3 regions of the Allobosea sp. 10L417 genome follow, and region 2 is predicted to be linked to each of the others. Evidence: predicted binding sites of a transcription regulator. Region 2 holds the regulator's gene; each other region holds the start of a gene.
What was found. The regulator LexA, encoded in region 2, represses DNA repair genes until DNA is damaged. The targets are predictions, from matches to a motif close to TGTTCNNNNTGTGTTCNG.
Positions count from the first base shown of each region.

Region 1: a site for LexA is predicted at 2,299-2,316, ahead of AC1DE3_RS24340 (DUF763 domain-containing protein). Genes of this name have one in related genera too.
Region 3: a site for LexA is predicted at 1,728-1,745, ahead of AC1DE3_RS26000 (helicase-related protein). Genes of this name have one in related genera too.

Region 1 is NZ_JBFTJP010000012.1:114,968-119,174, reverse strand. It holds gene AC1DE3_RS24355 (hypothetical protein) at 1-512, shown strand, start outside; gene AC1DE3_RS24350 (DUF6894 family protein) at 653-904, shown strand; gene AC1DE3_RS24345 (ROK family protein) at 1,067-2,137, shown strand; gene AC1DE3_RS24340 (DUF763 domain-containing protein) at 2,324-3,604, shown strand; gene AC1DE3_RS24335 (cation diffusion facilitator family transporter) at 3,712-4,207, shown strand, end outside.
Region 2 is NZ_JBFTJP010000007.1:47,356-51,562, forward strand. It holds gene trpC (indole-3-glycerol phosphate synthase TrpC) at 1-254, shown strand, start outside; gene moaC (cyclic pyranopterin monophosphate synthase MoaC) at 251-733, shown strand; gene AC1DE3_RS17600 (molybdopterin molybdotransferase MoeA) at 733-1,944, shown strand; gene lexA (transcriptional repressor LexA) at 2,044-2,754, shown strand; gene AC1DE3_RS17610 (ComEC/Rec2 family competence protein) at 2,748-4,207, opposite strand, start outside.
Region 3 is NZ_JBFTJP010000015.1:79,374-83,580, forward strand. It holds gene AC1DE3_RS25990 (KpsF/GutQ family sugar-phosphate isomerase) at 1-874, shown strand, start outside; gene AC1DE3_RS25995 (MerR family transcriptional regulator) at 1,075-1,521, shown strand; gene AC1DE3_RS26000 (helicase-related protein) at 1,799-4,207, shown strand, end outside.

The DNA of each region.
Region 1 (4,207 bases), on a different contig from region 2:
ATGACAGCTACGAGGCCGCTCGCGCCGTCGTCGGCCAGCTCGAAGCCGCCGGTGTGAACTCCTCAGACATCAGCCTCATCGGCCGCCATCAAAAGGCCGACGATAGCAATGCTGGCGAAGGCGCAGGCATCGGTGCCGTGCTGGGTGGCGCCGCAGGCCTGCTTGCAGGTATCGGGCTGCTCGCCATTCCCGGCATCGGGCCGGTGGTCGCGGCTGGCTGGCTGGCGTCTACCGCTGCGGGCGCGGCCGTCGGCGGCGCCGCCGGCGGCATCGTCGGCGCACTGACGAGCGCCGGCCACAGCGAAGAGGAAGCGAACTATTACGCCGAGACCGTCCGCCGCGGCGGATCGGTCGTGTCTGTTCGCGCCGCCGAGGAACAGGTGCCTGCGATTGAGGCGATTCTAGATGGTGCCACGCCGATCAATCGTGATGAGCGCCTAGCCGAGTATCGCGCTGGCGGCTGGAGCCGCTTCGACGAGACCGCAGATCCCTATCAGCGTCCCGTGATCTGAAAACGGTGCACAGTAGAACGTCAGGCAGGTCGGCTATCCGCCGGCCTGCATCGCTTCGGTTCTCTTGTCCAGGTTGTCATTTTGGGGAACCAGGGCCGGGCCGCTGCGATTGGAGGAGTGACTTCCTCAGGATTCTTCCCATGCCTATGTACCGTTTCATCACGAATAGCGGTGGATCGCACTTCGTCGATTTGGATCTTCCGGACGACAAGGCTGCTCGGCAGGAAGCTCGGACGGCGTTCGCTGAAGCTGCCCACGATGCGCTGACCGAAACCGACAATTGCGAAATAACGATGTTGGTCCAGGCGGGTGAGCGCCCCGTCTATCGCGGTCGGATTTCATTCGAATCCGCAGACGTCACAGATTCGGCCCGTACCCGATCAGGAACGTGACGGTGCTTCTCGTGAGCACCCAGCGTACATGTGCCCGATCGGGTTCATGCCGCGGGAAAGGGGCCGACCCTGATCCCGAATGTGTTCACTATGGGGCGGCCGATCTGCGTTGGAACCCCGCTCCTCCTGACGGGTTGAGTTTGTCTCACCGACGAGGCTCTCATGGCAAAAAGTACGAAGTCGACCCCGGCGGACGGTCGCAACGGGGCCGCTCAGCTGCCCTCGGTCATTGTCACAAGCTACAATCTGGAAGCCCGTGACGAGGACGGCTTCGTCGGAGACAAGGCAAGGCGCGGAGCGATCTTTGAGCATCTCGAGGAGTTACGAGCGGCATTCCGGGAGACCGGCGAGGACCCGATCGATAAGCCGAGTGATGAGCTAAAGAAGAAGGATCTCGACGCGATCCTGGCGGGCGACGATGCCGAGGCGGCAGCGCTGGTTCACAGTGCGATCGAGAAGTACGCGGAGGCCCTGGCATCGGTCGTCCGTCGCTTCTGTCGCTTCAAGGCTTGGTCGGCAGTTGAGCGCATCGTCGTAGGGGGAGGCTTTCGCCAGAGCCGCGTCGGCGAGCTGGCCATAGGACGGGCCGGGATCATCCTGCGCACGGAGCAGCATCCGGTTGAGTTGGTGCCGATCCGTCACGACCCGGATGAGGCGGGTCTACTGGGCAATGCTCATATCGCTCCAAAATGGATGTTCGAGGCCTTCGACAGCCTGGTGGCGGTCGACATCGGAGGATCGAACATTCGGGCCGGGATCGTCGAGCTTCGACAGACGAAGGCGATAGATCTCAGCAAAGCGAAGGTTGCGACCTTTGAGTTGTGGCGGCACGCCGACGACACGACCAATCGCGACGAGGCGGTCGAGCGCCTTGGCGAGATGATTAGAAGTCAAATCGAGGCCGCGGAGAAAGCAGCCCTCAAGGTCGCACCCTTTATCGGCATTGGGTGTCCCGGCATCATCCAGCCCGACGGCAGCATCGACCGCGGGGCGCAGAACTTGCCAGGCAACTGGGAAAGCAGTCGTTTCAACCTAATCGACAGCGTTCGCGAAACGGTGCCGACCATTGGCGAGCACGAAACGATGGTCACCATGCATAACGACGCGGTCATTCAAGGCCTGAGCGAAATGCCATTCATGCAGGACGTCAAAAACTGGGGCGTAGTCACGATCGGAACGGGGCTGGGGAACGCCAGCTACGAGAACCGCGCCAAATCCTCAAAACGGAGCTGAAGGCTCGGGGATGTCGCACCCGCGAATCCTAGGAGGATTTCCGAGGGTCGAGCGGCTTTCCGCGCCCTCGGGGTGCTCGCTTGAACGAAGTGAACCGCTCTAAGTTCCAACGCCGTTCGCTCGGTATGGTCAACGATCACGGGTCGATGTACATATCGAAATGTTCTTATTTCGTTCCCGTGAGTTATGACAAAGCGATCTGGCAGTGCCGATCTTCCCCTACATTACGGGCGTGTGCCGCTCTGGCTCGGCGAGCGCATGGCCCGGCTGGGTAGTGTGATCTGTGAAGCCATCATCCAGCAATACGGGCGCGATGAGCTACTGCAGCGACTGGCGCATCCCTTCTGGTTCCAGTCATTCGGCGCGATCATGGGCATGGATTGGCACTCGTCCGGCATTACGACCAGCGTCATCGGGGCGTTGAAACGGGGTCTTAAGCCGCCAGCTGGTGAGTTGGGGCTGCATGTCTGCGGCGGGCGAGGGAATCATTCCCGTCGGACACCCGCCGAGCTCGAACAGATTGGCGCGAAGGTAGGGTTCGACGGGACAGCCTTGGCGCAGGCAAGCCGGCTCGTCGCCAAGGTCGACAGCGCAGCGGTGCAGGACGGCTTCGACCTTTATCTGCACGGATTCTTCGTGGCCGATGACGGCCATTGGACAGTCGTGCAGCAGGGCATGAACGGCGACGGCGGTCTGGCGCGGAGGTATCATTGGCATTCCGAGGGCCTTGGCAGCTTCGTCGAAACACCGCATTCCGCAATAGAGGGGCGCAGCGCCGGCAACATCGTCAACCTGACCGATGCGCGCGCTGACTGCGCCCGCGAAGCGCAGGTCACGATGCTGCGCGATCAGGGACCGGACAGGATCGTCAGGGAATTGGCGGCGCTGCAGCCGGCGCGCGCCATCCCTGATCAAAACGCCCCGCAGCTGTTCCTCCCGCATCTCGTGATGCCCGCCCACCACGATGTCAGGCCCGAGGACATCGTGACACGACGCCTCCATGGGGCATTGGCTGCCGCGGCAGATCGGGGGCCAGAAGACTTTTCCGAGCTGCTGCTTGTACCCGGCATCGGCGCGCGCACGGTGCGGTCCCTGGCGATGGTCGCGGAAGTACTGCATGGCGCGCCCTGCCGTTTCAGTGATCCAGCGCGCTTCTCTCTCGCCCATGGCGGCAAGGACCGGCAGCCCTTCGCTGTGCCGACAAAGGTCTACGACCAGACCATCGCTGTCCTGCGCTCGGCCGTCGATCGGGCGAAGCTCGGCCAGGACGATCGCCTTGCCGCCATTGCGCGGCTGGACGGTGAGAGCCGTCGGCTAGAGCGTAGTACGACCGGGCCGACGCTCGTCGAATATGTCGCTGAGGAGCGCCGCCGATCTGCGGAATACGGCGGCCGGAGTGTCTTTGGCTGGGAAACGCCCGGGACTGCACAAGGCGAAAACGTCAGAGCAATGCGTCGGCAGCTCTAGGCCAAGGGCTCCCCGCCCTTATCATTTGCCTTCGTGGGATACATTTCACGCGTCGGGTCAAGGGAACAGCCACCGCTGCAGCTTGTTGCGCTGAGGCGGGGAGCTAGATGGCGACACATTCGGGATCACGGAAAGTCATCTATGCAGCGCTGGCAGGAAATCTGCTGATCGCGACGACGAAATTCGTCGCGGCAGCCTGGACCGGCAGCTCGGCGATGCTGTCGGAGGGCGTTCACTCCCTGGTCGATACCGGCAATGGCGCACTCTTGCTCTACGGCCTCAACCGGGCCGCGCGGCCGCCCGATCTCACGCATCCCTTCGGCCACGGCCGCGAGCTCTATTTTTGGAGCTTCGTTGTTGCGCTCCTAGTCTTCGCGGTCGGGGCCGGCGTATCGCTCTACGAGGGAGTGGCCCATGTTATCGCCCCGCATCCGGCGACGAACCTGACCGCGAACTATCTCGTGCTCGTTTTCTCGGCCCTGTTCGAAGGCTATTCCTGGCGGGTTGCGTTGAAGGAATTCAAGATCGCCAAGGGCTCGCTGAGCTACTTCGCCGCGGTCCGACAAAGCAAGGATCCGAGCGTCTTCACGGTGCTGTTCGAAG
Region 2 (4,207 bases):
TGCTCGGCATCAACAACCGCGACCTGCGCAGCTTCCACGTCGATCTCGCCGTGACCGAGCGGCTGGCGCCGCGCGTCCCGGCCGACCGCATCGTCATCGGCGAGAGCGGCATCTTTGCCCATGCCGACATCGCCCGTCTCAACAAGGCCGGCGTCAACAGCTTCCTCGTCGGCGAGAGCCTGATGCGGCAGGCGGACGTCACAGCGGCGACGCGGACCCTGCTGACCGGCCAGGCTCAAGAGAACGCGGCGTGAGCCGGCTCAGCCATCTCGACGCCCAAGGCCAGGCACATATGGTCGATGTCGGCGACAAGGCCGAGACGACCCGCATGGCAGTAGCCGAGGGCAGCGTCGTGATGGCGCCGGAGACGATTGCGATCGTGCGCGACGGCAATGCTAGGAAGGGCGATGTGCTCGGCACGGCGCGCCTCGCCGGCATCATGGCCGCTAAGCGCACGCATGAGTTGATCCCGCTCTGCCACCCGCTGCTGCTCAGCAAGATCGGGGTCGATCTGGAGATCGACGAGGCCCTGCCGGGCGTGCGCGTGCGCGCTGAGGTGAAGATGAAGGGCCAGACCGGCGTCGAGATGGAGGCGCTCACCGCCGTGTCCGTCGCCTGTCTCACCGTCTACGACATGGTCAAGGCAGTCGACAGGGCGATGCGGATCGAGAATATCCGGCTCCTGCACAAATCCGGCGGCCAGTCCGGCGACTACGAGGCGAAAGCCCGCTGATGGCGCTCACCCCGGTCCCCGTCGCGCGCAAGGCGCTGCTCAACAGCATTCCGGGACCGACCGGAGCGGAGACCCTCCCGCTCGCGCAATGCGCATGGCGGGTGCTCGCAGCCGATCTGAAGGCGCTCAGAACCCAGCCGCCCTTCGCCAACTCCGCCATGGATGGCTACGCCGTGCGTGCCGACGAGATGGCCGAAGATGCCACACTCGCCGTGATCGGGGAGTCCGCCGCCGGGCGGGCCTTTGACGGTACGGTCGGGCCGGGCGAAGCCGTACGGATCTTTACCGGCGCGCCGATGCCTGATGGTGCCGACACCATCCTGATCCAGGAGGACGCCGACGGCGTCGGCAGCCCCACGATCCGCGTGCGGGTGCCCCCCGCCAAAGGCAAGTTCCTGCGCCGGGCGGGGCTCGATTTCCGCGAAGGCGACGCCCTGCTGTCGGCCGGACGCGTGCTCGACAGCGCCGCACTCGGGCTCGCCGCCGCGATGGGCCATCCCTCGCTGCCGGTCCGGCGCAAGCCGCGCGTCGCGATCCTGGCGACCGGCGACGAGCTGGTGGCGCCGGGCGAGCCTGTGGGGCGCGACCAGATCGTCGCCTCGAACTCCTTCGCGCTCGCCGCGCTGGTCGAAAAGGCCGGTGGCACCGTGCTCGATCTCGGCATCGCCCGCGACGACCATGCCGATCTCGCCAACAAGATCGGCATGGCGCGGGCTGCCGATGCCGACGTGCTAATCACGCTGGGCGGCGCCTCGGTGGGCGCACACGACCTCGTGCAGGAGGCGCTGACCCGCGCCGGGATGTCTCTTGGCTTCTGGAAGATTGCCATGCGGCCGGGCAAGCCGATGATGACCGGTCGGCTCGGCCGGATGGTCGTGGTCGGGCTTCCCGGAAACCCGGTCTCCTCGATCGTCTGCGGCCATCTCTTCGTGCTGCCGCTGATCGAAGCCCTGCTCGGCATGGCCGGCGCCGATCGCGACCGCAGCGTCCCCGCCCGCCTCGGCAGCGACCTGCCGGGCAATGACGAGCGTGAGGATTATCTGCGCTCGGAGCTGGCGCTGACGCCCGATGGTTGGGTTGCAACGCCTTTCGATCGGCAGGATTCCTCCATGCTCGGCACATTGGCGCGGGCGCAGGCGCTGACGATCCGCCCGGCCCATGCTGCGCCCGCCAAGATAGGCGACCTCTGCCGTATCCTGCCGCTGCGGTAGACGGGCGCTCTCGCGCGACCGGGTTGCGGAACACAAGGCGAACAGTTATGGTGTTCGTGATTTGTTTCGAATCTACGCTTTTCCGGGGCCGGCGGGATCATGCTGACACGCAAGCAACACGAACTCCTGCGCTTCATCCAGGAACGCTTGCGTGAGAGCGGGGTGCCGCCCTCCTTCGACGAGATGAAGGACGCGCTCGATCTGCGCTCGAAATCCGGCATCCACCGGCTGATCATGGCGCTGGAGGAGCGCGGCTTCATCCGCCGCCTGCCCAACCGGGCGCGTGCGCTCGAAGTCATCAAGATGCCCGATGGACTCGGTACGCCGCAGCAGCGGCCGCGTTTCAGCCCTGCGGTCGTCCAGGGCGGGCTCGGCACGCAGCCCAATCTCGGCAAACCCCGCCCCACCGCCGATGAGGACAGCCGCTCTTCGATCGCGATCCCGGTCATGGGCCGCATCGCCGCCGGCACACCGATTTCGGCCATTCAGAACCGCAGCCACACCGTCTCGTTGCCGCCCGACATGCTCGGCTCCGGCGAGCATTACGCGCTCGAAGTACGTGGTGACTCGATGGTCGAAGCGGGCATCCTCGACGGCGACACCGTCATCATCCGCAAGCAGGACTCGGCCAATACCGGCGATATCGTCGTGGCACTGATCGACGACGAGGAGGCCACACTCAAGCGGCTGCGCAAACGCGGCTCCTCGATCGCGCTCGAAGCCGCCAATCCCGCCTATGAGACGCGTGTGCTCGGGCCGGACCGGGTCAAGATTCAGGGCCGCCTCGTCAATCTGATGCGGCGTTACTGAAGCCGTTCGACCTCGGCTTCGCCATCGGCGGAAGCTGGCGGAATGCTGATGCTCGTTGCAGCGGGCGCCGCCAGACGGGGTTCGCGTCGGCGGCTCCACGGCCGATCGGCCGCGCTGGGCTCTGAGATGCGGCTGCTCCATCCCGACGCCGTGCGGTAGAGCGAGGTCGCGCCGTCGCGTGACAGTCCCATTCGCTCGATCAGCCGGGCCTTGCAGGCGCCGCTCCAGGGAATGGCGGTGACGACGAGGTCGGCCCGCAGGCAATCTTCGATGATCGCCAGCCGGTCGCGCGTGTAGGAAATCATGCGCTTGTCGGCCGTTTGCGCAACACAACCCAGTTGATCGCAAGCGATGCCGGCGCGCAGCGTCGGATCGTCCGGCGAGCGGCTGTCGCCGTCGGCACTCAGCCATTGCTGCAGCACGAAGCGGCTGGGCTTGCCGGCGACCGCAAGGCGTCCATCGAGGCCCCGCACAGCAAGCCCCGAGCCGTCGCGTTCGATCAGGATTTCCGGCCGCTCCGGCTTTCCGGCGATGGCGACGCCGAGCACGATGGGGACCGCCGCCAGCCAGCGCCAGGCCGTGGTCCACAGCGTCAGCCAGAGCAACGCCAGCACGAAGCAGGTCAGCACGGCCGGGCTGAAGGCGGCGATCATCACGGTGGAATGGTCGATGCTTGCGACCCAATGCGCCACCTTGAGCACGACATCCGAAGCCAGCCCCATCAGCGCCCAGGCAGGCCAGTCCAGCCCGAAGGGATAGGCGAGCACGCCGAACACCGCCGCAGGCATCACGAACAGCGAGACGAAAGGCAGTGCCATGGCGTTGCCCAGCAGGCCGAAAGGGTTGAAGGTCTGGAAGTGATAGGCCCCGAAGGGCGCTGTTGCGGCCGTCGCCAGCAAGGTGGTGACGACGATGCCGAGCGCCGCTGCCCAGACCGGCCCGAGCGGCCATGGCAGGCTCGGGGGCGGCTCCGTGCGTTTTCGGCTCTCCCAGCGTTCGGCAAAGGCGATCAGGGCCGCAACCGCGCCGAATGACATCTGGAAGCTCGGTCCGAGCAGCGCCTCCGGCTCGCGTAGCAGCACGATCATGGCTGCAAGAGCGAGATTGCGCATGCTCAGTGCAGCACGATCGACAAGGATCGCGCCGAGCATCACCAGCGTCATGATCAGCGAGCGTTCGGTCGCGACGTCACTGCCTGAAAAGATACAGTAGGCGGTCGCGCCGAGCATCGCCGCGACGGCCGCGATCTTCTTGATCGGCCAGAGCAGCGCGGCAGTCGGGGAGAGCGCCAGTAGGGCGCGCACCAGCCAGAAAATCGTCCCGGCCGCGAGAACCATGTGCAGGCCTGAGATCGAGACGATGTGGTAGATTCCGGCGGCACGCAGGTCATTGTTCGTCGCCTCGGTGATCAGGCCGCGCTTCCCCGTGACAAGGGCGGCAGCGACCGCCCCGC
Region 3 (4,207 bases), on a different contig from region 2:
CTTTGCCGATGCCGTCGCGATGATCCGGGCCGCGAGCGGGCGCGTGATCGTCTCAGGGATGGGCAAGTCCGGCCATGTCGGCCGCAAGCTCGCCGCGACGCTGGCCTCCACCGGCACGCCCGCGCATTTCGTCCACCCGGCAGAGGCGAGCCATGGCGACCTTGGCATGGTGCAGCCGGAGGATGTGGTGATCGCTCTGTCCTGGTCGGGGGAAGCGGCAGAACTCGCCGCGCTCGTCGGCTATACCCGGCGCTTCCGGGTCGGGCTGATCGCCATCACCGCCAATCCCGAGAGCACGCTCGGCAAGGAGGCCGATATCGCGCTCGTGCTGCCCAAGTCCGCGGAAGCCTGCCCGAACGGGCTTGCGCCGACGACCTCGACGACCATGCAGATCGCGCTGGGCGATGCTCTCGCCGTGGCGCTGCTGGAGGCACGCGGCTTCTCGCGGCAGGACTTTTTCGTCTATCACCCCGGCGGCAAGCTCGGCGCGCAGCTCAAGACCGTCGAGAGCATCATGCATCGCGGCGCCGAATTGCCGCTGATCGGGCTCGACACGCTCCTGCCGGACGTGATCGCGATGATCTCGGAGAAGAGCTTCGGCTGCGCCGTCGTGATGGATCTGGACGGCAGGCTTGCCGGGGTCGTCACCGACGGCGATCTGCGCCGCAAGGCGGCGATGGGCGGCGGCGGCTCGCTGCGCGCCCGCGATATCATGACGGCAAACCCCCGGCGCATCGGGCTTGATACGCTCGCCGTCGAGGCGCTGGAGCTGGTTAACCGCATGCGGATCACCGCGTTGATCGTGGTGGACGAGCAGGACAGGCCGGTCGGGCTGGTACATGTCCACGACCTGCTGGCGATGGGCGTGGCGTAGTCTTCGCGCATCATGCTCGGGCTTGACCCGAGCATCTCCTGACGCGGAGGCTGCGGAGCTTGTCTTGTCCAGGATTCTCGGGTCTGCGCTTCGCTGCGCCCGCAAATGACGATGCGGTTCGTTTCGCGCGAAGTGCTCTTGCCACGGGCACACTGCGACCTATCTGAAGCTGTAGAGACTATAGCTTCAGAGGGAGCGCCATGGCTGCACTGGACAAGCTCGAACGCGTAATGCCGATCGGCACCCTTGCCGAGCGCACCGGCGTCAAGGTCGAGACGATCCGCTACTACGAGCAGGTCGGCCTGCTGCCGCCGCCGGAGCGGTCCGAGGGCAACCAGCGCCGTTACGGCCGGCGCCATGCCGAGCGGCTCGCCTTCATCAAGCATGCGCGCGATCTCGGCTTTGCCGTCGACAACATCCGCACGCTACTCAGGCTCTCCGACACGCCCGGCATCGCCTGCGACGAGGCGCATGCGATCTCCGTCTCGCATCTCGAAGAGGTGCGGGACAAGATTGCGAAATTGCGCTCGCTGGAGAAGGAGCTGGAGCGGATCGCCACCACCTGTTCGGGCGGCGTCGCGGCCTGCGACTGCGCGATCATCGAGGCGCTGGCCGACCACGGGCAGTGCGACCATGCACGCCATTGAAGCTGGCCAGCGGCCTTAAATGTCGATTGCCCCTCGTTTCAGGAGCGGAAGGGTTTAAATAGGCATCGTGCCGAGCGGCCTTTTGCGCCGCCACGGCGGTTCTGTGGGAGGGCGCGCTATGCCGGGATGGCCCATGCCGAAGGGAGGGCAGCCCCGAACGGGGAACAAATCCCGATTCTGCCGGAGTCCGCGATTCGGCCTCGCTTCGTTCCAGAGGCGTTCTCGCCAGACCCGTTCCTGATTCCCGTCCACGCTCCCGCCCGCATGGGCGGGCGAGATGATCGGCTCCGTCGCCTTGCTTCCGTTTCGTTCGCTGCCGCCCGCCGCCCGCGCCCATGGCGTCACCGCGGTCCTAGGCCCCACCAATACCGGTAAGACCCATCTGGCCATCGAGCGCATGGTCGCTCATCCCACCGGGATGATCGGCCTGCCGCTGCGCCTGCTCGCGCGCGAGGTCTACCAGCGCGTGGTCGACAAGGTCGGCCCCGAGGCCGTGGCCCTCGTCACCGGCGAGGAGAAGATCAAGCCGGAGCGACCGCGCTTCTGGGTCTGCACGGTCGAGGCGATGCCGCGCGACCTCGCGGTCGATTTCGTCGCGATCGACGAGATCCAGCTCGCTTCCGACCTCGACCGCGGCCATGTCTTCACCGATCGGCTGCTCAACCGCCGCGGCCGGGCCGAAACCATGCTGATCGGCGCGGCGACCATGCGCCCGCTGATCGAGCAGCTCATCCCCGGCGTCAACGTCGTCACGCGCCCGCGCCTCTCCAGCCTGACCTTCGCCGGTGACCGCAAGATCACCCGGCTGCCGCCGCGCTCGGCCATCGTCGCCTTCTCGGTCGAGGAGGTCTACGCGATCGCCGAGCTGATCCGCCGGCAGAAGGGCGGGGCGGCCGTCGTGCTCGGCGCGCTCTCGCCGCGCACCCGCAACGCGCAGGTCGATATCTATCAGTCCGGCGATGTCGACTACCTCGTCGCCACCGATGCGATCGGCATGGGGCTCAACCTCGACGTCAATCACATCGCCTTTGCCGCCGACCGGAAATTCGACGGGCATCACTACCGCAAGCTCAACCCGGCCGAGTTGGGCCAGGTCGCCGGCCGCGCGGGGCGGCATTTGCGAGACGGCACCTTCGGCACCAGCGGGCGCTGCCCGCCCTTCGACGCGGAATTGGTCGAGGCGATCGAGAATCACCGCTTCGAGCCGGTGCGCCAGATGCAGTGGCGCAATTCCGACCTCGACCTGCGCTCGATCGCCGGCCTCCTCGATACGCTCAATATCCAGCCCTCGGAACCCGGCCTGACCCGGGCGCTGATCGCCGAGGACATGACGACGCTCGAGGTGTTGGCGAGAGACCCGGATGTCGCGTCGCTGGCGCATGGGCGTGCTGCGGTCGAGCGGCTCTGGGAGGTCTGCGGCCTGCCCGATTACCGCAAGATCTCGCCGATGCAGCATGCCGATCTTGCGACCACGCTGTATCTCAGGCTGATGCGCCATGGTCGGCTCGACGCCGACTGGTATGCGGTGCAACTCGCCTCGCTCGACCGCACCGATGGCGAGATCGACACGCTCTCCGCCAGGATCGCGCAGGTCAGGACTTGGACCTATGTTGCCAATCGTCCTGACTGGTTACCTGATCCTGAGCATTGGCAGGGCATGGCTCGTCTTGTAGAGGACAAACTGTCGGACGCTCTGCATGAGCGTCTGGCCCACCGATTTGTCGATCGGCGCACCAGCGTGCTGATGCGCCGCTTGCGGGAGAATGCGATGTTGGAGGCTGAGGTCACCGCGACGGGCGACGTGCTCGTCGAGGGCCAGCATGTGGGAATGCTGCAGGGCTTCCGCTTTACGGCGGACCCGAAGGCGGGAGGCGCCGAGGTCAAGGCGCTGAACCTGGCGGCGATGAAGGCGCTCGGCGCCGAGATCGAGTCGCGGGCGGCGCGCGTCGTGCTGGCGGGCGATGATGCCTTCGTGCTCTCGCATGACGGGCTGGTCCGCTGGACGGGCGAGCCGGTGGCGCGCCTCGTCGCCGGCGAGAAGGTGCTGGAGCCGCGCCTGCGCCTTCTCGTGGAGGAACACCTCTCCGGCGGAGCGCGCGAACAGGTCGAGGCGCGCCTCAATCTCTGGCTGAAGAATCACATCACCCGCCTGCTCGGCGCGATCCAGATCCTCGAAGCGGCCGAAAGCGTCACCGGCATCGCGCGCGGCATCGCCTATCAGACGGCCGAGGCGCTCGGCGTGCTCGAGCGCTCCAAGGTCGGCGAGGAAATGAAGGCGCTCGATCAGGAGGGCCGCGCCGCGCTGCGCCAGCTCGGCATGCGCTTCGGCGCTTTCCACATCTACATGCCGGCGCTGCTGAAGCCGGCGCCGCGTGCGCTCGCCGCCCAGCTCTGGGCGCTGAAGCATGGCGGGCCGGAGACGGCCGGGCTCGACGATATCGCCCATCTGGCGGCGTCGGGGCGCACCTCCTTCCCGGTCGACAAGGCCGTGCCGAAGGGGCTGTATCGCGCGGCGGGCTACCGCGTCTGCGGCGAGCGGGCCGTGCGCGTCGACATTCTGGAACGCCTCGCCGATCTGATCCGCCCGGCGATCGCCTACCGCCCCGGCGCCACGCAGGGCACCCCGCCCGCCGGCGCTGCCGATCAGGACGGCTTCGTCGCCACCGGCGCCATGACTTCGCTCGTC